Regions from separate parts of the Agrobacterium fabrum str. C58 genome, predicted to be linked through region 1. Evidence: riboswitches for the same ligand, from Rfam matches in the RefSeq annotation. Region 1 holds a riboswitch; each other region holds the start of a gene.
The links. Region 1 has a riboswitch for cobalamin ahead of ATU_RS17820 (acyl-CoA thioesterase). Riboswitches for the same ligand answer to the same signal wherever they lie in the genome.
Positions count from the first base shown of each region.

Region 2: it holds a riboswitch for cobalamin, as region 1 does, so the genes downstream of both, ATU_RS04345 (CbtB domain-containing protein) here and ATU_RS17820 (acyl-CoA thioesterase) in region 1, are expected to answer to the same signal.
Region 3: it holds a riboswitch for cobalamin, as region 1 does, so the genes downstream of both, nrdH (glutaredoxin-like protein NrdH) here and ATU_RS17820 (acyl-CoA thioesterase) in region 1, are expected to answer to the same signal.

Region 1 is NC_003063.2:918,507-926,080, forward strand. It holds gene ATU_RS17800 (sugar ABC transporter substrate-binding protein) at 1-228, shown strand, start outside; gene ATU_RS17805 (hypothetical protein) at 345-707, opposite strand; gene ATU_RS17810 (methionine synthase) at 864-1,892, opposite strand; gene ATU_RS17815 (DUF1852 domain-containing protein) at 1,918-2,901, opposite strand; cobalamin riboswitch at 3,199-3,407, shown strand; gene ATU_RS17820 (acyl-CoA thioesterase) at 3,505-4,335, shown strand; gene ATU_RS17825 (LysR family transcriptional regulator) at 4,338-5,225, shown strand; gene ATU_RS17830 (GNAT family N-acetyltransferase) at 5,276-5,854, shown strand; gene ATU_RS17835 (LysR family transcriptional regulator) at 5,921-6,772, opposite strand; gene ATU_RS17840 (MFS transporter) at 6,863-7,574, shown strand, end outside.
Region 2 is NC_003062.2:871,541-879,114, forward strand. It holds gene ATU_RS04300 (LysR family transcriptional regulator) at 1-99, opposite strand, end outside; gene ATU_RS04305 (GNAT family N-acetyltransferase) at 196-738, shown strand; gene ATU_RS04310 (hypothetical protein) at 744-1,088, opposite strand; gene ATU_RS04315 (superoxide dismutase) at 1,309-1,911, shown strand; gene ATU_RS04320 (manganese-dependent ADP-ribose/CDP-alcohol diphosphatase) at 2,024-2,875, shown strand; gene ATU_RS04325 (helix-turn-helix transcriptional regulator) at 2,867-3,598, opposite strand; gene ATU_RS04330 (LysE family translocator) at 3,733-4,377, shown strand; gene ATU_RS04335 (c-type cytochrome) at 4,578-5,012, shown strand; gene ATU_RS04340 (c-type cytochrome) at 5,100-6,020, shown strand; cobalamin riboswitch at 6,087-6,314, shown strand; gene ATU_RS04345 (CbtB domain-containing protein) at 6,476-6,658, shown strand; gene ATU_RS04350 (CbtA family protein) at 6,670-7,380, shown strand; gene ATU_RS04355 (hypothetical protein) at 7,385-7,574, shown strand, end outside.
Region 3 is NC_003062.2:64,313-71,886, reverse strand. It holds gene nrdE (class 1b ribonucleoside-diphosphate reductase subunit alpha) at 1-313, opposite strand, end outside; gene nrdI (class Ib ribonucleoside-diphosphate reductase assembly flavoprotein NrdI) at 301-699, opposite strand; gene nrdH (glutaredoxin-like protein NrdH) at 713-934, opposite strand; cobalamin riboswitch at 1,243-1,466, opposite strand; gene ATU_RS00320 (nucleoside triphosphate hydrolase) at 1,599-2,228, opposite strand; gene ATU_RS00315 (ATP-binding cassette domain-containing protein) at 2,225-3,007, opposite strand; gene ATU_RS00310 (ABC transporter permease) at 3,007-4,089, opposite strand; gene ATU_RS00305 (sugar ABC transporter substrate-binding protein) at 4,314-5,336, opposite strand; gene ATU_RS00300 (ROK family transcriptional regulator) at 5,601-6,833, shown strand; gene recQ (DNA helicase RecQ) at 6,883-7,574, opposite strand, start outside.

The DNA.
Region 1 (7,574 bases):
AAGGCGACACCGCCGATCGTCGGCATCAACGGCCAGAAAGACGCCTTCGAATCGATCAGGAACGGTGAAATGTACGCCACAATCGTACAATCCCCGATCGAGGACGGCCTGCTGGCAATCAACGCCATGGCAGATGTCCTGAACGGCAAGAAAATCGACGCCCGTCTGCCTATTCCGCTGACGGTTGTGACGAAGGCGAATGTGGAAAAGGAAAAACCCGCCTTCTGAACGATGCAACACGGACAAAAGCGGGCGTCACGCGCCAGCATGTAAAGCAGGCCGCGCAACTATCTGGGTTGCGCGGCTTATTCCATCGTCATCGGCAGAAAACGGCTCCGCGGACTTCAGGCTTCAGCATGTTCGCGAACATCATCCAGAAGAAAGTGCACCATCACATAGGGCGTCGTGTGTTTCTGGCCGCTATCGGACACGTTCTCGACACTGCCACCATCGGAGGGGTGCCATTTCTGGTAATGAGGGTTGTTGGCGATCAGCGTAATCGCCTTGCCCGTAAACCTGCCGTTCAACCGATAGCGAACCTCTGCGAGAGGCCAGATTTTCTCAAAATCCTGCTGGCTGATACGGGCTTTCAGGGCCCTTCTGGATATCGCTTTGCCGGGCGAACCATCGTCATGTGCTACCGGTGGAATATGAAGGTCTACCTCTTCCGCATCATCAAGCAGAAAGGCAAATTCGTCTGGCCACATCCGTCTCACGTATCGCTCCTCCCAAAGCTTATCATCTTACAGCACGACCATGATAACGCCTCTGCCGTGAGAGGCAATGGCGGATATGACCCCGCACCCGCCGGCATTCCCCCCGTGCTCCCCCTTAAGGGGTAAACCGGCATGCATTAGCCAGCACTAAACCGAAAGCTCCCTTCGGATGATTTCCGCCCCTGCACCCAAAGCATTCAGCTTGCTTCTTGCGACCTGACGCGAGAGGGGTGCCATGCCGCAATTGGTGCAGGGATAAAGCTTGTCGGCATCTACAAACCGAAGCGCTTTTCGCAGTGTATCCGCGACTTCCTCGGGGGTCTCGATTGCACTGGTTGCCACGTCAATGGCGCCAACCATCACTTTTTTACCCCGAATGAGCTCGATGAGATCCATCGGAACACGGGAGTTGTGGCATTCCAGCGAGATCAGATCGATATTGGACTTCTGCAGTTTGGGGAAAGCTTCCTCATATTGCCGCCACTCCGACCCGAGAGTCTTTTTCCAGTCCGTATTGGCCTTGATGCCGTAACCGTAGCAAATATGCACGGCAGTTTCACACTTCAGCCCTTCGATTGCCTTCTCGAGCGTGGCAACGCCCCAATCATTCACCTCGTCAAAAAAGACATTGAATGCGGGCTCGTCGAACTGAATGATGTCGACACCAGCAGCCTCCAGTTCCCTGGCTTCCTGATTGAGGATCTTGGCAAATTCCCAGGCCAGTTTTTCGCGACTTTTATAGTGGCTGTCATAGAGCGTATCGATCATGGTCATGGGACCCGGCAGGGCCCATTTGATGGGCTGCCTGGTTTGCTGACGCAAGAATTTGGCGTCTTCAACAAAAACCGGCTTTTCGCGAGACACTGCGCCAACGACCGTCGGCACACTGGCATCGTAGCGATTACGAATTCTGACGGTCTCACGTTTTTCAAAATCAACGCCGCTGAGGTGCTCGATAAACGTCGTGACAAAATGTTGGCGCGTCTGCTCGCCGTCACTGACGATATCGATGCCTGCCTGTTGCTGGTCGTTCAGGGACAATCGCAGGGCATCTCTTTTGCCCTCAATCAATTCCTCATCCTGCAATTTCCAGGGTGACCAGAGTTTTTCAGGTTGTGCAAGCCAAGAGGGTTTTGGCAGGCTGCCGGCGGTTGACGTGGGCAACAGTGTTTTCATGATAGGTTACCTTGTGTTTTGGTCGTCAACGGGCGCAATCAGAAGATAATCTCTCGAGAATGGACCGATATGGTCTGATGAAATGCTGCTCGGCAAACCTGCCCTGCTCGATAGCTAGCCGGCTACGTTCTTCCCGATCATAGACAATTCGAGTGAGTGAATAATCCTGGTGGTTCAGGTCCGGCTGATAGCGAGCGCCCGCCGCAGAATTGGCGTTATAAATCTCGGGCCGATAGATCTTCTGAAAAGTCTCCATCGTGCTGACGGTGCTGATGAGCTCGAGATTGGTGTAGTCGCCAAGCAAGTCACTGACAAAATAAAAAGCCAATGGCGCAACGCTATTCGGAGGCATGAAATAGCGGACCCGCAACCCCATTTTTTTGAAATATTGGTCGGTCGAAGAGAACTCATTCTGCCGGTATTCGACACCCAGTACAGGATGCTGATTGTCAGTTCGGTGATAGGTTTTGCTGCTTGATGCACTCAGGCATATGACTGGCGGCTTGTTGAAATTCTCTTTGTAAGCAGCCGAGTTCAGGAAACACTTGAACAGGTTTCCGTGCAGATCGCCAAATTTGTCTGGCGTGCTGAATTGGGGCCGGTCCCTGTTGTGCTCCGGCAGCAAGACGCTGAAGTCGTAATCGCGGACATAGGAAGAAAAATTATTGCCGACAATGCCATCAATGCGCTCGTTGGTTTTTCGATCAACGATGTTCGTTTTCAGGATTTCAATCAGCGGAAAAGCATCATTCCTGCCTTCAGCACCAATATTCATTTCGACGGATATGATTTCGAGCTCGACAGAATAGCGGTCGCCTTCAGGGTTATCCCAATGCGCCAGTGTGTTGAAACGATTGTCGATCATCCTCAGGGCATTGCGCAGGTTCTCCTGACGGTTCTCTCCCCTAGCCAGATTGGCGAAGTTGGTCGTAACACGCGTGTTTTCTGAAGGATGATAATCTTCATTAAAAGTAACTCTCTTAATATCAAAATTAAAATCTCTACTCATCGCGATTCGACGTCCTTGTCTCCCGATATAAACCTGAAATTTTTGACTTATGCTTCAGGATATACGAAACATTATTTTCAATTATCTCCAGCCTGCAACATTCCTGCTGCCCATACTTGAGACTGTGCGTGATATATGCCTGAGACATTGATCGAGTAAAAATGGTTTTATCTCATTGAAGCATGAGCCACGTTCATGATTTGGCGTAGCGCCGGACTAAAGATCCTCTGCTGCGAACCCCTCAACGCTTCCATGACATTCCGGTGATAGATGCCTTGACCAGTTCAACGACATGCGACATTGGTTAGCCATCGTGGTTCTGCGGACGAAGGTCCGGAGCTAAGAGGGAATTCGGTGAGGGCTTTAATCACAGCCTGAATCCGAAGCTGCCCCCGCAACTGTAAGCGACGAGCGAAAGTCCATCATGTCACTGAGGCCGGCCTCGGGAAGACGGACCAAAGCTATGACCCGCAAGCCAGGAGACCTGCCGCGATAGATAACGTCCACGGGCGGGGTGTCCCGGAGTGCCGCTTTCGCGATAGGTATTCCCGTGCCTTTGCCTCTGCGTCATGTCCCGCCCTGCCGCAACCTGAGGCAGAGCCGATGACAGAGATCGCAACGATAGAAAAGCCTGCTCAGCACGGCGCGACAACCCGTCTCATCGATATCGTCTTTCCCGGAGATACCAACCATCACGGCACTCTCTTCGGGGGGACCGGCCTTGCCCTTATGGATCGGGTCGCCTTCATTGCGGCGACCCGCTTCGGACGGACACCCTTCGTGACTGCCTCCTGCGAACGTATCGACTTCAGACAACCCGCGCGCATCGGGCATATCGTCGAATTCACGGCGAGACCCGTGAAGGCTGGACGCCGTTCCCTCACGGTCGAGGTGGAAATGGTGGCGGAAACCATTATCGGCCGCCAGCAACACACCTGTACGCGGGGCATCTTCCATATGGTGGCCATACCGGAAGGTGAGGACGCCGCGAGCTATGTCCTGCCCGAACTCCTCACTGAAGAGACACCTGATCCAAGCGATGCCGTCACCATGGTCGAGATCGTCTTTCCGGATCAGGCAAACAGCGCCGGCCGGATGTTCGGGGGCGAAGCTATTGCCTATATGACCAAAGCCGCTTTTGTTGCAGCGTCGCGCTACTGCGGCAAGCTGGTGGTGCTGGCCTCATCCGAGCGCATCGATTTTGCAAGGGCAATCGAGATCGGCGAAATTGTCGAGGCGCAGGCACACGTCGAACGCGTGGGCCGCAGCTCCATGTCGATCCAGACAAAACTCTGGTCCGAAAATCTTCTGACAGGCGAGAGACACATCACGGCCACCGGACACTTCACCATGGTGGCGGTCGACAAGGACCACCGGCCGGCTACCATTCGCGACCCGGCCGAAGCCTTTTCCCTGGAAAAGGGAGGAGCATAACCATGCTGGACAGGCAACATCTTTCGATCCTGCGTGAAGTCGATCGCATGGGCAGCCTCACGGCCGCGGCGGAGCGGCTGAATGTATCCCAGTCGGCTCTCAGCCACACCATCCGCAAGCTGGAAGATCGGTACGGCGTGGCGATGTGGGAAAAGGATGGCCGCAACCTTCGTCTCACCGACGCAGGCCGCTACATCCTGACGCTGGCACAGCGCGTTCTGCCCCAGATCGAGAGGGCTGAGAATGTTCTGTCGGATTATCGCCACGGGCAGCGAGGCTCGCTCAAGATCGGCATGGAGTGCCATCCGTGCCACCAGTGGCTAATGAGTGTCACAAAACCCTACCTCATGGAATGGCCGGATGTGGGCTTGGAATTGACGACCTCGTTCGCTTTCGGCGGCGTGGCGGCACTGGCTGGATATGAAATCGATATCCTGATCACACCGGATCCGATTGAGATGGCCGGGGTCCACTATTTGCCGGTGTTCGACTACGAACTGGTGCTCGCGGTGCCAGTCGATCATCCGCTGGCGTTGAAACGCCATGCCGAACCTGCGGATCTGCTGGATGAGACGCTATTCACCTATCCGGTACCGCCGGAGCGGCTGGATGTGTTCTCGCAATTCCTGGTACCTGCCAATTGCCGCCCGCGTCATCACCGCAATATCGAAACGACGGAAATGATGCTCCAGCTCGTGGCGGCAGGCCGCGGGGTTAGCGCCATTCCCGATTGGCTGGTGCGACGGGAAGCGGCAGCACTCGGTGTCCGCGCCGTCCGCATCGGTCAGAGCGGTATCCAGAAAAGCATCCATCTCGGTTTAAGAGATGGTGACGATACTGTCGATTTCATCGCCGGGTTTCTCGAGACGTCGCGTCAAATATTAGCCTGACGCGCCGATTTTCGATCAGTTCGCCAGCCCTGGCAGGAGGAAGCGTCTATATGCATGTTTGGAACTCATCGCCGGCATGGCTGGCAGATGACGCCGCAAGTGAGGTAAAAGCAGAAGCGCGAGCTTTCTGTCTACGGATCATCAATGAATTCTACGGGATCGGTTACACGCCGGCCTGGCACTCCGATCTGGACTCACTGTTGAAAGCAGCTCCCGAAAACTGGTTTTCGAACGGGGAGCGAGGAGGTTTTCTTCTCGTCCGGGACGACGGAGGACGCATCGTCGCCGCTGGAGGTCTCTACGCTCTTGAGAAAAAGCCATCAACGAGAGAGCGCTTTCGAGATCGCTACCGCGACGCGGACGGGGTGTGTCAGATCGCCCGGGTCTATCTGGAGCCAGGCGCTCGGCGGAAAGGAATGGGGTCGTCGGTCGTGGCAGCTCTTGAGACTAGAGCACGCGAACTGGGCTACATCACGTCTTATCTTCATGCCGATGCAGAAACACCTGACACCCTTCGCTTCTGGAGAAGCCAGGGATACAGCGAGTTCGGCCGGTTCTCCTATCCGTCACCAAGAGGAACGGATAGCAGCGTGGACTTCGAAAAGTCTCTCCAAGAGGATGCTGAATGAACGACAAGGATGTCCTTGTGTTTCAATCGAAGACTTTTCGCCTCGGGCCGCAAAACACCCACCGCTTCACGAGGGACGAAATGCCCCTGTGATCCGTCGAAGCACGGCATTCGCGTGGTCGCCGGTGACCGTGGAAATCATCACGACATCCAGTTTCGGAAGTTCGGGGAGCGAGCGGCTCCTGACTTGTCGCACGCTGGCGGGAGCAGCACTTTGTGCCAGAAGCCCGACACCAATTCCGGCTTCGACTGCAGCTCCCACCGCCGTTGCCCCGGTGCCGACGAACACCTCGCGCCAGGCGATATCAGCGCTCTCCAGCGCCCGAAGGGCCATGGCTCGCAAATTGCAAGGTTCCGGCTGAAGCACAAGAGGCACGGGAACGTCTGAACGCAGATCGAAATCCGCACTGCCGTACCAACCAAAGCTTTCCTGAAACAACGGCTCTCCATCCCGGCGGATATCATCGTGCCGCAACACGACGATCGCATCGAGTTCTCCGGCATCATAGAGTTCAAGCAGCGTTCTGGTGCCGGCGGTGCGAAGATGAAGCGTAACGCTCGTCACGCGCTCGCTGACCACTCGAAGTATCCGCGGCAGGTCGGCACCAATCAGATGATGCGTGACACCGATCGCCAGCCGCGTCGGCTCCTGACCAAAGACATCAAGCGCACGGCGGCCGGCAGCGACATAGGCGCGCGCGGGTTCCAAAAAGCGTTCGCCTGCTGCCGTCAAACGCACGCGGCGCGGAGTCCGTTCGACCAGGCGATGTCCCAGCATGTCCTCAAGCCGGCGCAAACGGAGGGATATTGCCGCCTGCGATGTATTCATCACGCCTGCAACCTGCGTGAACGACTGCAGTTCGGCAACGAGAAGAAAAGCCTCGACGGCCTCGGGATCCAATGAGCGCATGGCACTCATAACAAACTGTTATCGCTGAAACTTGCAAGCCCCTAATTCTATCGATCCTTCAAGACGGCTATTGCACGAAAATCTTGATAGGAGTTTTTCGTGTCGTCACAGATTTCTTCATCGTCGCCTGGCCCTGCCCCCGCCGCCGACCCTCACATATGGGCAGTGCTTGCCGTGGCGGTCGGAACGCAGACCGCAGGCTCGTTCGTATCGCAGGGAATTTACATTCTCGTGCCCTTCTGGCGGGAAGCATTCGGCGTGTCGCTCGCATCCGCGTCACTTGCCGTCACCGTCATGAACGGTGTCCAGATCGCAACGATGTTCACGCTCGGCCGTGCCATCGACATTCACGGCGAGCGCCGTATCGTCGGCATTGCCATGCTCGGTATGGCGATCGCCATGGCCTGCGCGGCAACATTCGCAAACAGTCTGCCCGCGCTGCTTGTTTGCATCGCATTTCTGGGCGGCACCTATGCAGCTGTCCAACCGGGCGGCACACGAGCAATCATGCGCTGGTTCCCGCCCGCCAAACGTGGAATAGCCACAGGGTTTCGGCAGGCCGCGGTTCCCTTCGGAACGATGATCGCAGCGGCCCTCCTGCCGTTCATGGCAGTTCGTTACGGGTGGCATGCGGCTGCATGGCTGTGCGCCGGTGTTTCCATCGTCGGCGCAGCACTTTTCTGGGGGCTATACCGCGAGGCAGGCGACGTTGCGGCCAAAACAGAGCGTCCGCTCCCCTTGGCAAAACTCGCCCGCATCGTCGGGCAGGATCGCAGCTTCTGGCCCGTTTTGCGACTTGGTATTGCCATGT
Region 2 (7,574 bases), on a different replicon from region 1:
CGGCTGCGTCAGCCCGGCCTTGTCGGCGGCGGCGGAAAAACTGCCGAGATCGGCCACATCCATGAAACTGCGCATCTGCCTGAGATCGAGGTCGATCATCAAAGAAAACCTTATCGTTTGTATAAGACAGATAATCTTTATTTTGGCTGCGCCGCAATGCACAATGAGGGCGTGAATGATCCGCAGGACAAGAGAATGACCCTTTCCACCGTTTCCAGCCTTTTAATCCGCCCCTGTGAGGAGGCGGATATTCCAGCCATTACCGAAATTTACCGGGATGCCGTTTTGCATGGCCGCGCCAGCTTCGAGATCGATCCGCCTGATGTGGCGACCATGGCCGAGCGCCGCCGCCTGCTGGTGGAGGGCAATTACCCCTATCTCGTCGCCGAACACGATGGCAAGGTAGCCGGATATGCCTATGCCGGCGCCTATCGCGCCCGCCCGGCCTATGGCGCGACAGTCGAGGATTCCGTTTATATCGATCCGGCCATGAAGGGCACGGGCATCGGCCGCAAACTGCTCGATGCGCTGATCGCGGAAGCCACCGCGCGTGGCTTCCGGCAGATGATCGCCGTCATCGGCGATAGCGCCAATGCGGCTTCGGTCGGCGTGCACCGCGCTGCCGGTTTCGAACTTGTCGGCACCTTCAAATCCATCGGCTGGAAACATGGCCAATGGCTGAATACGGTGCTGATGCAGCGGGCCTTGGGCGAGGGCGATACCACGCCGCGTTTCTAAGTCTTTCAGGGCTTTGTGGAGCCGGGGATTTCCACCTTCAGCGTGTCGCCGGCAAGCTCGCTGCCCAGCTCCACGGCCTTGGTCTTCTTGTCGTAGACGCAGATATGGCTGACCGTCGCATCGGCACCCTTCGTTTTACCGGTGAGGATGGCGAGACCGTAATTTTCGCTGCCGACAGGATCGACCACCGCCTTGGCATCCTCGAGCATATCCTTGGCCCCTGTAAGGCAGGCCGTCTGCACATCCGCCACGAATTCCTTCCAGGCATCATCCGACGATGCGGCGGCCGGCAGGGCGAGGGAGGAGAGGGCGGCGGCAAGGATAAGGGGACGGATCAAAGCGCGGGTCATGGAATTTCCTTCCTGCAATGTCATCAAAAGCGAACCGATAGGGTGGAAAACGGTACGCCAGGGTTGTGAAACAAATGTGGTGGCGGCTGGCTTGAGAGGAATTTTCTCTTTTGTCGGAACATTTTGATATTTCACAGGTTGCCCAAACAGAGGTTCGCTCCTATGGTCCGCTCACACGGTTTCTAGGAGCGGTAACCCGCTGCAAAAAGGAGTAAAAACCATGGCCTTCGAACTTCCTGAACTCCCCTACGACTATGACGCGCTTGCACCTTACATGTCGCGCGAGACGCTCGAGTTCCATCACGACAAGCACCACAAGGCTTATGTCGACAACGGCAACAAGCTGGCTGCAGAAGCCGGTCTTTCCGACCTGTCGCTCGAAGAAGTCGTGAAGAAGTCGTTTGGCACCAATGCCGGCCTCTTCAACAATGCTGCCCAGCACTACAACCACGTCCATTTCTGGAAGTGGATGAAGAAGGACGGCGGCGGCAACAAGCTGCCGGGCAAGCTGGAACAGGCATTCGCTTCCGATCTCGGCGGCTACGACAAGTTCAAGGCAGATTTCATCGCTGCCGGCACCACGCAGTTCGGCTCCGGCTGGGCATGGCTCTCCGTCAAGAACGGCAAGCTTGAAATCTCCAAGACCCCGAACGGTGAAAACCCGCTGGTTCACGGCGCAGATCCGATCCTCGGCGTCGACGTATGGGAACACTCCTATTACATCGACTACCGCAACCTGCGTCCGAAGTACCTCGAAGCCTTCGTTGATAACCTCATCAACTGGGACTACGTCCTGGAGCGTTACGAAGCCGCTGCCAAGTAAGGCTTGGCGAACGGAATTTTTCGAACACCCGGCCTTCGTGCCGGGTGTTCTGCTTTTGGCATGTCGCGCGGTGTCACAAGCCTGTCATCAGCCGGGTTTATCGCGGCGCATCATGACTGAAAAAAGCACACCCCTCTTCTCCTTCGGCATTGTCGCCGATCCCCAATATGCCGACGCCGATCCCCGCCCGGATATGGGCCGTTATTATGCCGAAAGCCCGAAAAAGCTGGCTGAGGCGATCAATGTCTTCAACAGCGAGGACCTCGCCTTCGTGGTGACGCTCGGCGATATCATCGATCGCGGCTTTGAAAATTTCGATGCGATCCTCAGCGTTTATGACGCGCTTCGCCACCCCTCGGTGCTGCTGCCGGGCAATCACGATTTCGCCGTCGCCCCCGAGCATCTTTCCGCCATCCACGCCCGCCTCGGCATGAAGGCCCCCTGGCATGATTTTGCCATGAGCGGCATCCGCTTCGTCGTGCTTGACGGCAACGATGTCAGCCTCTTCGCCCCGCCACCTGATGATCCGCGCCGCCTGGTCGCGCAGGAGCGGTTGAAGCGCCTCTGGGATGTCGATGCGATCAATGCGCAGGACTGGAACGCCTCACTCAGTGACAAGCAATTCGAATGGTTGCGCACCATTCTGCAACAGGCGGATGCGGCCGGCGAAAGAGTAATCGTGCTGTGCCACTATCCCGTCTATCCGGAAAACGCCCACAACATGTGGGATGCGCCGCGCATCCTTGATCTTCTCGGTTCTCACTCCTCCGTTGCCGCATGGTTCAACGGCCATAATCACGAGGGTAATTACGGGACGCTCGGCACCACCCACTTCGTCAATTTCAAGGGCATGGTGGATACGCCCGACCAGAACACCTTTGCCATCGCCGATGTCTTCGCCGATCGGATCGCGATTCGCGGTTTTGGACGCGAGGAGGATCGGGTGTTGCAGTACTTACGGTAAAGTGACGCCTGAGATCGGCCGCCCCAACTCTCCACCCGGCTGGCCGCTCTGCCAGCCGCTCATCCACAATCGCCGCAGCTTCTCGCCTTCCATCTTGAAGAAGCTGCCCGTCGCGGCACAATCAAGCACCCGGTCCGAACGGAAATTGCGGATGGCGTGGCGCAATTCGCACCAGGCGACGATATTCACCGTCTCGGAATAATAGATCACCGCAATCGGCCGGATTCGCCGCTGCGTTTCCACGCCGCTTTCGTCGCTATAGCACAGGTCCAGCCGCTCTTCATCGCGCACCGCCCGCCTGACCGTTGCAAGGTCGATGCCGGCGGGCGCGGGGGCGATGCTGCCCCAGGCGTGCAGGGCATTGGCGGAAAGTGTCTTCGACAGCGGTTCGGGCAGGGAGGCGGCGATCTTGTCGCTGACCTTTTTCGCCGCCTGGCGCAATTCCGCGTCACCGGAGCGGTCGACCATGGCGAGCGCCAGCACGATCGCCTCCGTCTCCTCGATGGAAAACATCAGCGGTGGCAGGTTGAAGCCGGGACGCAGGATGTAACCGACGCCGCGCTCGCCTTCGATCGGCACACGCATGGTCTGAAGCGCGGCGATATCGCGATAGACCGAGCGCGCGGTCACCTCCAGCATGTCAGCAATTGTCTGCGCGGTCACCGGGCGGCGCGCCAGCCGCAGGATCTGGATGATCTCGAACAGTCTCGACGCCTTGCGCATATTGTACATTTCCATGTGATAGGGCGACACAACTGACACAACGTTGTCAGTTGGCATTTTTTATAAGCGGAAAAACACATTGAGAAACAAATGCTTTCCCGAATGTGTCATCATCTTCTTTAAGGGATCCTGACATGAATTACGCTGAAAATCTCTGGCTTTTCTTCCTGCTCCTGTTCGGCATCATCATCCTGCCGGGCATGGACATGATGTTTGTGCTGGCAAGCGCGCTGACCGGCGGCAGGAAAACGGGGCTTTCTGCGGCAAGCGGCATGAGTGCTGGCGGCATGGTGCATTCTCTTTATGGAGCCGCCGGTGTCGGGTTGCTCGCCACCTGGCTGCCATCTCTGTTTCTGCCGCTTCTTGTCGGCGGGGCTGCCTGTATGGTCTGGATCGGCTTCGGCCTGATGCGCAGCGCCATCACCGTCAATGGCGATGAGGCGCAGGCAAGCACCTCTGCCAGAAAGGCATTCTGGAGGGCGGTGATTACCTGCCTTTCCAATCCCAAAGCCTATCTTTTCATGATGGCGGTCTATCCGCAATTCATCAAACCCGGCTTCGGGCCGATCTGGATGCAGGGGTTGGTGATGGGGGCAATGGTGGCCGTGACGCAGTTTGCCGTCTATGGAACCGTGGCCCTGACGGCCGACAGAAGCCGCGCCTGGCTTATCTCCTCGCCCGCTGCCACGATTTTCATCGGCCGCGCCGCAGGCTTTCTGCTGATTGCCGCCGCCCTCTTGACTTTTTGGGAGGCATTTTCCTGGAGCATGGGCGAATGATTGAGGATGTCGCGCAATTTCAGCCAGCCGTCAGATACGTGCCATAAAGCCAATCCCGGCCCCGCACCGGAGCCTCGTCTAGACTTCTGTTTTCACGGCGGAATTCACCGCAATGTGACTTCTTTTCGCCATCCGGAAAGGGCATCCTCGCCCGGTTCGATAAAGCGCCGGTGTCCATGCCGGAATCAAGGAGAGTGTGCATGAAACTGAAAACCATCACGGCGGCCATGCTGTTCGGCTGTCTTTGCGCCGGAGCTGTTTATGCTGCCGGCGAAGTCGAAAAACGTGAAGGCATGATGAAGCAGATCGGCGGCTCCATGGGTGCGCTTGCCGCCATCTCCAAGGGCGAAAAGCCCTTTGACGCTGCCGCCGTCAAGGCTGCCGTGACGACCATCAGCACCAATGCCAAGGCTTTCCCCGACCAGTTCCCCGTCGGCTCAGAGACAGGCAGCGCGGCTGCTCCCGCCATCTGGGAAAACTTCGACGACTTCAAGGCCAAGGCCGCGAAGCTCGGAACGGATGCCGACGCGGTTCTCGCCAATCTCCCCACCGATCAGGCCGGCGTCGCCACCGCCATGAAGACGCTCGGCGCCGATTGCGGCACCTGCCACCAGACCTATCGTCTGAAAAAATAATCGAAGCCTCTGAAAACGCCGCCCATCGGCGGCGTTTTTCGGCACGAAAGGCATCTGACCGGGTCAGGTGAGAATGGGGAGAGGGGTATGTCCTCCATCTGGACGAAGCTTGTTGGCGGGGCAGTGGTTGCGGCCATTGCGGGCTACGGAATTTTTGCCTGGGTTACCGCACCAGAACGTCAGGCGCCGAGCCATTGGGTGAGCCTCGGTGAGCCGGATCTCGCCAATGGCGAAACCCTGTTCTGGGCCGGCGGCTGCGCAAGCTGTCACGCCGCACCCGATGCCAAGGGCGAGGGGCTGCTGACGCTTTCCGGCGGGCAGGCGCTGAAAAGCCCTTTCGGCACCTTTCACGTTCCCAATATTTCCTCTGATCCGCAGCACGGCATCGGCGGCTGGACGCTGGCGGAATTCGGCGATGCGATGACGCGCGGCGTCGCCAAGAACGGCGAACATCTTTACCCGTCCTTTCCCTATGCTTCCTATGCCCGCATGACGCAGAAGGACATCAACGATCTCTTCGGTTATCTGAAGGTCCTGCCCGCCAGCCAGAATGATGCGCCGGATCACGAGCTGCCTTTCCCCTTCAACCTGCGCATGGCGCTGGGCGGCTGGAAATTCCTTTATTTCGATCCCGCCGCACCGCCACGCGTCGAACTCGCCAATGCCAATGCCGAATTGCTGCGCGGCCAATATCTGGTGGAAGGGCCGGGCCATTGCGGCGAATGCCATACGCCCCGCGACGCGCTCGGTGGTTTCCTTGCCGATAAATGGCTGGCCGGTGGCCCCAACCCGGAAGGCGAGGGCCGTATTCCCGACATCACCCCCGGTTCGCAAAGCATCGGAAGCTGGGCCGAAGCCGATATTGCCAGCTATCTCGAAACCGGCTTCACGCCGGAATTTGACAGCGTCGGCGGCTCCATGGTCAAGGTGCAGCAGAACATGGCGCATCTGACCACCGAAGACCGTGATGCGATCGCCGCCTATCTCAAGGCCATTCCGGCACGATAGCCCTCAGCCGAGGCAAGGCACGCGGGTCGAAAGCAGGCCTGCCATTGACTCCTGCATCTGCCCGACGGATAACATGTCCGTGATGGTTCCTTCCGGGCGTTCCGGAAGGTGAAAAGGGAACACGATAGGGACAAATCCTCATTCGTGGCTGCCCCCGCAACTGTGAGCGGAGAGCCTGAAACGAAATGCCACTGGCAAGCCATCTCGCCTCCATCAAGGGGGAAGGCAATGCCGGGAAGGTGTTTCAGGTTTTGACCCGTAAGCCAGGAGACCTGCCATCACGGAAATATCCATGCCGGCGGGGTGTCCGGAAGAGCGGAATTTCAGGGTGGCGCAATCATGCCTCCCTGTATCAGTCTCGTATCCCCGTGGTGAAGTATATCGTATGCGGTCCTGCGGTGTTTGCCGTTCGGCCGCGTCTAAAGGCGCGGGGTCGCGCCGGGAGAGGGGTCACCATGTCCACCAACCTGAATACGGCCAATTCAGCCGTTTCCGTAAAAACAGCCAGCGTCGCGCAGTCGCTGACAGCGATCGTGCTTGGCCTGTTCGTCGTCGGTTTTGTCGGCTTTTCCCATGTGGAAGCCGTTCACAATGCCGCGCATGATACGCGCCATGCCAATGCCTTCCCCTGCCATTGAGGGGAAACGGCATGTCATTTTTTCGCAATATCGTCTTCACCGCCATTCTCGTCGGCATTCTCGGCGGTTTCGCCGTGTCTGCCATGCAGGCTTTTGGCACCACGCCGCTTATCCTGCAGGCGGAAACCTTTGAAAGCGCCGGCGAAGCGCCCCACAGCCATGATGCACCGGCACCCGGTGCTGCCGTTCCCGCCCATGAGCACAATGACGAGGCCTGGGCTCCGGCCGATGGTTTCGAGCGCACGGCCTATACCGTCGCCGCCAATGTGCTGACCGCCATCGGCTACGCGCTGGTGCTGACGGGCCTCATTTCGCTGCGTGGCACCAATACCGGCTGGCGTGAGGGGCTTCTCTGGGGCGTCGCCGGCTTTGCCGCCGTTATGCTCGCCCCGATGATCGGCCTGCCGCCGGAACTGCCGGGAAGCCCGGCCGCCGCACTTGAGGCGCGGCAGATCTGGTGGCTCGCGACCGTCGCCGCAACCGCAGGCGGCATTGCGTTGATCGCCTTCCGCCGCGAACCTTGGGCGGTGCTTTTGGCGCTGGTGTTGATCGTCGCGCCGCATGTGATCGGCGCACCCCTGCCGCCGGAAGGCGAACACGCGCTGGCACCGTTGCCGCTGGAGCGTCAGTTCATCGTCGCCGCCACCATCACCAGCTTCGTCTTCTGGGCGCTAATCGGCACGTTGAGCGCGTTTTTCCTGAAGCGTTTCCAGCAGGCATAAGCCCATGCAGGACGCAGCGGAGTGGAGTGAGGAACTCGATGCGCTGCGTTTTGCCGTTCCCGGTCACGGTGCGCCTTGCGCCGTGCACCGCCTTGCCTTCAAGGCAGTTCTTGGGGCAACCCCGGAGCGCGAGGCGGCTCTCGCCTGTTTTCATGAACACGAAGCTGCTTTTATCGCTGCGGCGCTCAGCAAGA
Region 3 (7,574 bases), on a different replicon from region 1:
CGTCATAGAGGTCACGGACGAAATTGAAGGAGTACTGGTCCAGCACTTCCTGCTCGTAATATCCCTCCGTTACCAGATAATCGAGCTTCTCCCGCAGATTATGGAAGAAGACGGTGTTCTGGTTGACGTGCTGGAGGAAATATTGCCGGGCAGCCAGACGGTCCTTGTCGAGCTGGATCTTTCCGTTCTCGTCATAAAGGTTCAGCATCGCGTTCAGCGCGTGATAATCCAGTCCCGTATCAACCGGTTTCTGGCTTGCGGCTACGGGCTGTTTGGCATCCTTGCGCAGCGCGCTTGAGGTCAGCGTGTCCAAAATCGTTCCAATCCATGTTTGACGTTGGCGACATCTTCTTCCGTGCCGAGAAGCTCGAAACGATAGAGAAACGGCACCGCGCATTTGCGCGAGACGATATCTCCGGCGGATGCGAAAGCTGCGCCAAAATTCGTGTTGCCCGCCGCGATGACACCGCGAATGAGATTTCGGTTGGAGGGCTCGTTCAAAAACCGGATGACCGGCTTCGGCACGGCCCCTTTCGTGCCGCCGCCGCCGTAGGTGGGAGTAACGAGCACATAGGGCTCCGACACCTGAGGCACATCTTCCTCAGCGCCAAGCGGCAGGCGAAACAAACGCCGTTCCAGTTTCAGAAGGAAACGATGGGTGTTTTCAGAACGGCTGGAATAATAGACGATCAGGCCCATCGCCCCCGCCGCCTCAGCTGATCGAGCCGATCATATCAGGCCGGAAACCTGCCCAATGGCGCTCGCCAGCGACGACGACGGGAACCTGCATGTAGCCGAGGCCGCGAACATGATCGAGGGCATCCGTATCTTCGGAAATGTCGATAATCTCATAGGGAACGCCGATGCGGTCGAGCGCGCGATAGGTGGCTGTGCATTGGACGCAGGCGGGCTTGCTGTAAACGGTGACGGTCATAATTTCCCTTTCGAAGCCGATTTCGGACACGGCTCAACATTGCCGATTGCAATCGCAATCGGGTGGCGATGGATCTGTCATTCAGGCGAGGCGCGCGGCTTGAGAGTTCGTCGTATTTTCAGGCGGGAAAACCGGTTCCCATTCCCTGACATACTCCAAGCCGCGGAAAATCACTTTCTACGCCGACGAGCGTAGCAACTCAAAGAAATGCACTGGCATGACTTCACCCCGAAGCTTGTTCTGGAGGGGCAGAAAAGGGCGCACGCAAATCATTTGCGTCAAACACCTTCCTCCGGACACCCCGCCCGTGGACATTTGCGCTCAAGGCAGGTCTCCTGACTTGCGGGTCACAACATCTATTCCAGCCTTCCCGGAGCTTTTGGCTCCAGTGGCTCAAATCGGAACGATGCTCGCCGCTCACAGTTGCGGGGGCAGTTTCGGCCTTGCTCCGCCGTGATGGCGTTACGCACCGAATTCCCGTCTTAGCTCCCAACCCTAGCGAATCGGAAGAACCTTGAACACCACATATAGTATATGAGGAAATTTTCTCGTCAATAAGTAGACACACAAAAGCCCCACCCTGTGGATCAAAAAGATTCAACACATGGTCAACAAAGGCTTAACGGCAGATCGGAACTGCCACTCAAGGGGGAAAAGTGTTAATCTATTCCCAGATATCGATGTGGATATCGGCGGGACGGGCGTTTTCGATCACCCTTTTTCCGTTGGGAAGATCGTTTTCAAACAGTTTGGCGTGGATTTGAGCGGCATTGAGCCCATAGCCCTGCCATCTGTTGCGCAGCCTCTCTTCAAGCACCGCGACGGATGGACCCACAAAAATGGTGAGATCGAAACTCCCGGAAAGCACCGTCCATGGCGCCTCGTTGAGCAGCAGATAATTGCCCTCGGCAAGGATCAGGCGCGTGTCCGGCGCAATCGCTCGGGCGGAGGCAATGGCGATCTCGCGGGAGCGGTCGAAAACCGGGACAAGAACTTCCTGCCCGCCCTCGCGGACGGCGGAGACGATATCAAGGAAGCCACGCACGTCGAATGTTTCGGGCGCACCCTTTCGTGACAGCAGACCCCGTTCTTCGAGAATTCCGTTGTCCATATGGAAGCCATCCATGGGCAACACGGCGGCCGTTTCGCCGCGAGCGCGCAAGGCATCACAAAGCGCGTCCGCCAGCGTGGATTTGCCGGCCCCTGGGGGACCGGCAATGGCAATGATGAAACGGGATTGACCCTCTGCCCGTCGAAGCACGTCTTCGACGATCGTCTCAAGCTTCAGCGTCATGCGGCAAGCGTTTCCTGGGGCGCTTCCTTGGCACCGGTCATGAAGGCGACGGCATCCGACATCGAATAGTCCTTCGGATTGATGACGCAAAGGCGTTTGCCCAGCCGATGAATATGGATGCGATCCGCAACCTCGAACACATGCGGCATGTTGTGCGAGATCAGAACGATCGGCAGACCGCGTGAGCGCACATCGAGAATAAGCTCCAGCACGCGGCGGCTTTCCTTGACGCCAAGCGCCGCCGTCGGTTCGTCGAGGATGACGACCTTGGAGCCGAAGGCTGCCGCACGCGCCACAGCCACACCCTGACGCTGGCCACCCGAAAGGGTTTCCACCGCCTGGTTGATGTTCTGGATCGTCATCAGGCCGAGTTCGGACAGTTTCTCGCGGGCGAATTTCTCCATTGCCGGACGGTCGAGCGCGCGGAACAGGCTGCCCTGAATGCCGGGTTTACGGATCTCCCGGCCCAGAAACATATTGTCAGCTATGGAAAGCGCCGGCGAGAGCGCAAGGTTCTGATAGACCGTTTCAATACCCGCCTTGCGCGCCTCAATGGGCGAACGGAACTGGACGGGCTGGCCTTCGAGCCTGATTTCCCCTTCATCGGGCGTCACCGCACCGGAAATCGCCTTGATGAGCGAGGATTTTCCGGCGCCGTTATCACCGATGACCGCGAGGATTTCGCCCGGATAAAGATCGAAGTCAGCATTATCGAGTGCGGTCACGCGACCGTAGCGTTTAACGAGATTGCGCGCTGTGAGGATAGGTTCTTTTGCCATCAGCCTGCTACCTTTCTAATCCACTGGTCGATTGCCACGGCCAAGATGATGAGGACGCCAATCAACAGATAGGTCCATTGCGGATCTGTCCCGATGAGCCTGAGGCCCAGCGAAAAGACGCCGACGATCAGCGCACCGAAGATCATGCCCATGATGGAACCGCGTCCGCCGAACAGCGAGATGCCGCCGATGACCACTGCAGTGATGGATTCAATGTTGGCGAACTGACCGGCAGTCGGCGACACCGAGCCGATGCGACCGATGAGAGCCCAACCCGCGAAGGCGCAGATAAGGCCGGACAGGGTATAGACGGTCGTCAGCATGCGCTTGACGTTAACGCCAGCAAGTTCAGCCGCGTCTGGATCGTCACCGACCGCATAAAGATGGCGCCCCCAAGCGGTGCGGTTGAGCACATACCAGAGCAAAGCGACGAGCAGAACCATCGCGAGAACGCCGTAGGTGAAGACGGCATTGCCGATACGAATATTATTGCCGAAAAACTGAAGAATGGGCGCTTGCTGGACAATGTCCTGAGCGCGGATCGTCTCGTTAGCCGAATAGAGGAAATTGGTGGCCAGCACGATCTGCCACATGCCGAGCGTGACGATGAAGGGCGGCAGCCGCATGCGCGATACCAGCACGCCGTTGATGAAACCACAAAACGCGCCGACTGCGAGACCGCAGATAATGGAAAGTTCCGCAGGCAGACCATAACGGAAGGTGAACTGGCCCATGACGACGGAGGAGAGAACCATGATGGCACCGACCGAAAGATCGATACCCGCGGTCAGAATGACCAGCGACTGCGCCGCGCCGACAATGCCGACGATTGCCACCTGCTGAAGAATAAGCGTCAGCGAGAAAGCCGAAAAGAACTTGCCGCCCAGCGTCATGCCGAAGATGGCAAGTGACAGCACCAGAACGATCAGGGGAACAGCCGCAGGGCTGGAATGCAGAAAGTGCTGGAATTTTTCCAGCAAACTCTTGTTGTGCGTATCAAAAGCAGCGACCTGGGTCGAACTTCCTGACAGCACTTTTTCAAATTCATTGTGCGGTTGCGCCCGCACTGGCTGATCGCTCATGGATTTTCCTCCCGATCGCTCCATCGCATCAGCCCTGAAGCCGGGATCGCTCTCCGGAGGGGGATAATGCGTAGATTCAAACTGTTGAGAAGCGTGCCTCAGTTCCGTCAGCGGTCGCCCGGCGCGCTCGTTTGTTTCTGTCCGATCACCCAGATCGAGCTCTTAAACCATTCAGGTTAATGGGCGGGGGCAGATTGCCCCCGCGGCTTTTCAAAGGCGCGGCATCAGCCCCAGCACTTCTTCAGGCCTTCCTTGGTGTCGATGGAATCGAGGCCCTTGACCGGCTTGTCCGTTACCAGCGTCACGCCGGTGTCGAAAAAGTTCTTGCCAGCTGTCGGCTTCGGCTTTTCGCCCGTGTCGGCAAACTTCTTGACGGCTTCGACACCGAGCGCCGCCATCAGCAACGGATATTGCTGGGACGTTGCACCAATCACGCCTTCCGCGACGTTCTTAACGCCTGGGCAACCGCCATCGACGGAAACGATCAGTACGTCCTTTTCGCGGCCGACGGCCTTCAGCGCTTCATAAGCGCCAGCAGCAGCAGGCTCGTTGATCGTGTGGACGACGTTGATCGTCGGGTCTTTCTGAAGCAGATTTTCCATCGCCGAACGGCCACCTTCTTCGTTACCGTTGGTAACGTCGTGGCCAACGATGCGCTTGTCGTCTTCATCGCCGATCTTGTTGATGTCCTTCACGTCGATGCCGAAGCCCTTCATGAAGCCCTGGTTGCGCAGCACGTCAACCGTCGGCTGGGAGGGGGTAAGGTTGAGGAAGGCAATTTTTGCGTCCTTGGCCTTGTCGCCAAGGGTACCGGCGGCCCATTTGCCGATCAGCTCGCCGGCCAGAAGATTGTCGGTGGCGAAAGTGGAATCGGCGGCATCGACGGGTTCCAGAGGCGTATCGAGGGCAATGACGAGAAGGCCGGCGTCACGCGCCTTCTGTACGGCCGGAACGATGCCCTTGGTGTCCGATGCGGTGATCAGGATACCCTTGGCGCCATCGGCGATGCAGGTCTCGATCGCGGCAACCTGGCTTTCGGAATCACCGTCGATCTTGCCGGCATAGGACTTCAGCGTCACGCCGAGTTCTTTCGCCTTGGCGGTCGCGCCTTCTTTCATCTTGACGAAAAAGGGGTTGGTGTCGGTTTTGGTAATCAGGCAAACCGACGTATCGGCGGCAGATGCAGCGGAAGCGAAAGAAACGCCAAGCGCGAGCGCGCCCAGAAGAGCGGAAACAGTGGTCTTCATGAGATCCTCCCAATGGATATTTGAGCACCGTGACGGTTACCCGACGATCCCGTCTCCTCCGAGATCGACGACCGTTGATGCAGATGGAACCACCAAAGGAAACGGCTGTCAATAAATAAATCCGATTGAATTATTAATTCCGTATGGCATTCTGACAAGCGGCAAGGAGGAATATCGCCGCGTCGTTTAACGTTGCGATAGCAAGATTGCCATAAAGCCCCCTGTATCGGTCACGGCGGATATGGCGGGCGGGAGGATGACATTATGAGACAATCTGTCGAGACGGCGCCGCAAGCGCCGCCCACTACCATGGATATGAGCGGCGGTGCCAACCAGATCGGGGTGCGCGCTTATAACGAGCGGCTCGTGCTGTCCCTCGTTCGCCGTCATGGCGGGCTGTCAAAAGCCGAAATATCAAGACTTTGCGGCCTTTCGGCGCAGACCGTTTCCGTCATCATGCGTTCGCTTGAAAAGGATGGTCTTCTCATTCGTGGCGAAAGACTGCGCGGCAAGGTGGGCCAGCCATCGACGCCGATGCGCCTTAATCCCGATGCCGTATTTTCTTTTGGCGTCAAGATCGGCCGTCGCAGTGTCGATCTCGTGCTGATGGATTTCGTCGGGCGCATCAGGCTCAAGCTCCGCAAGACCTATCCCTACCCCATGCCGGAGTGGATATTGCCCTTTGTCATAGAGGGCATATCCGAGCTCGAATCAAAACTCTCTGCGGTCGAGCGGCAAAAAATTGCCGGTGTCGGCATCGCCGCCCCGTTCGAATTGTGGAACTGGGCCCAGGAAGTGGGCGCCCCGCAAGCCGAAATGGAACGGTGGCGGGACGTCGATATCCGCTCAGAAATTGCCAATGGCATCAGTTACCCGGTCTTTCTACAAAATGACGCCACAAGCGCTTGCGGTGCCGAACTGGTTTTCGGCGCGGGCCAGAACTATGCGGATTTTCTTTACGTCTTCATCGGCTCCTTCATCGGCGGTGGTGTGGTCTTGAATTCAGCACTGTTTTCCGGAAAGACGGGCACCGCCGGCGCGATCGGTCCATTGCCGGTACAAGGGCAGGATGGCAATACGGTTCAATTGCTGAAAATCGCCTCGATCTTCGTTCTGGAAAACATGCTGCGCGAAAGGGGCATTGATCCCCGTCCCCTATGGTTCTCCCCGGACGAGTGGATCGACTTCGGCGAACCGCTGGAAAACTGGATTCAAAAAACCGCCGCCGCGCTGGCCCAGGCTGTTATTGCCGCGGCCTCCATTATAGATTTTTCCAGCGTCATCATCGATGGTGGCTTTCCCGACTGGGTTCGGACAAGAATCGTTTCCGCCACCCGGCTTGCCCTGAAGCATCACGATCTTCAGGGTGTCACGCTGCCGGAGATCGTCGAAGGTGCGGTTGGCAGCCAGGCTCGGGCAATCGGCGGTGCAAGCCTTCCGCTGTTTTCGCGTTATCTCATCGATCAGAACGTTCTGTTCAAGGATACGACGGGCTGAGAGCCTTTACCGGGTTCCTTACCCGGCTCTTTTTTGGCTCATCTGGCGATTATTCACCAGCAGCGTGCTGCATTATCGTGTCAAGAAAGGCGGGACCGTATCGCTCCAGCTTGGTTTGCCCAACGCCGGCGATCTGCGCCATCTCCTTCGCAGAGGCAGGTCTCGCCGCCGCGAGTTCAATGAGGGTCTTGTCGTGAAAGATCACATAGGGCGGAACGTTCTGTGCGCGGGCAATTTCCATGCGCTTGGCACGCAGCGCCTCAAAGAGGCCCCGGTCTGCCTCCGGCAGAGCCGTCGACATTGCATTCCGTGGCGCATCCCGTCGTGTCGACCGCGGCGCTGACGGTATCCTCAGCATCAGGGAAGGCTTTTCGCGCAGGAACCGCCTCCCGTTCTCTGAAATGGACAATCCGCCATGCCCGGACAGATCCACCTCAATCAGGCGCAACGCCACCAGCTGACGCAGAATGGCCCGCCAGGTGCGATTGTCGTGTTCCTTGCCGATCCCGTAAGTCGTGATGCTATCGTGCCCGAACTTTGTAATCCGTTCATCCTGCGCGCCCAGCAATACGCTGATGACATAGGCCTGTCCGAAACGTTCTCCCGTGCGGTAAATGCAGGAAAGCAGCTTCTGTGCGGCAATGGCCCCCTCGAATAGATCGGGCGGCGACGAGCAGGTATCGCAATTGCCGCAAGGCTCGCACCGGTCGCCAAAATAGGAGAGCAGCACCTGCCTCCGGC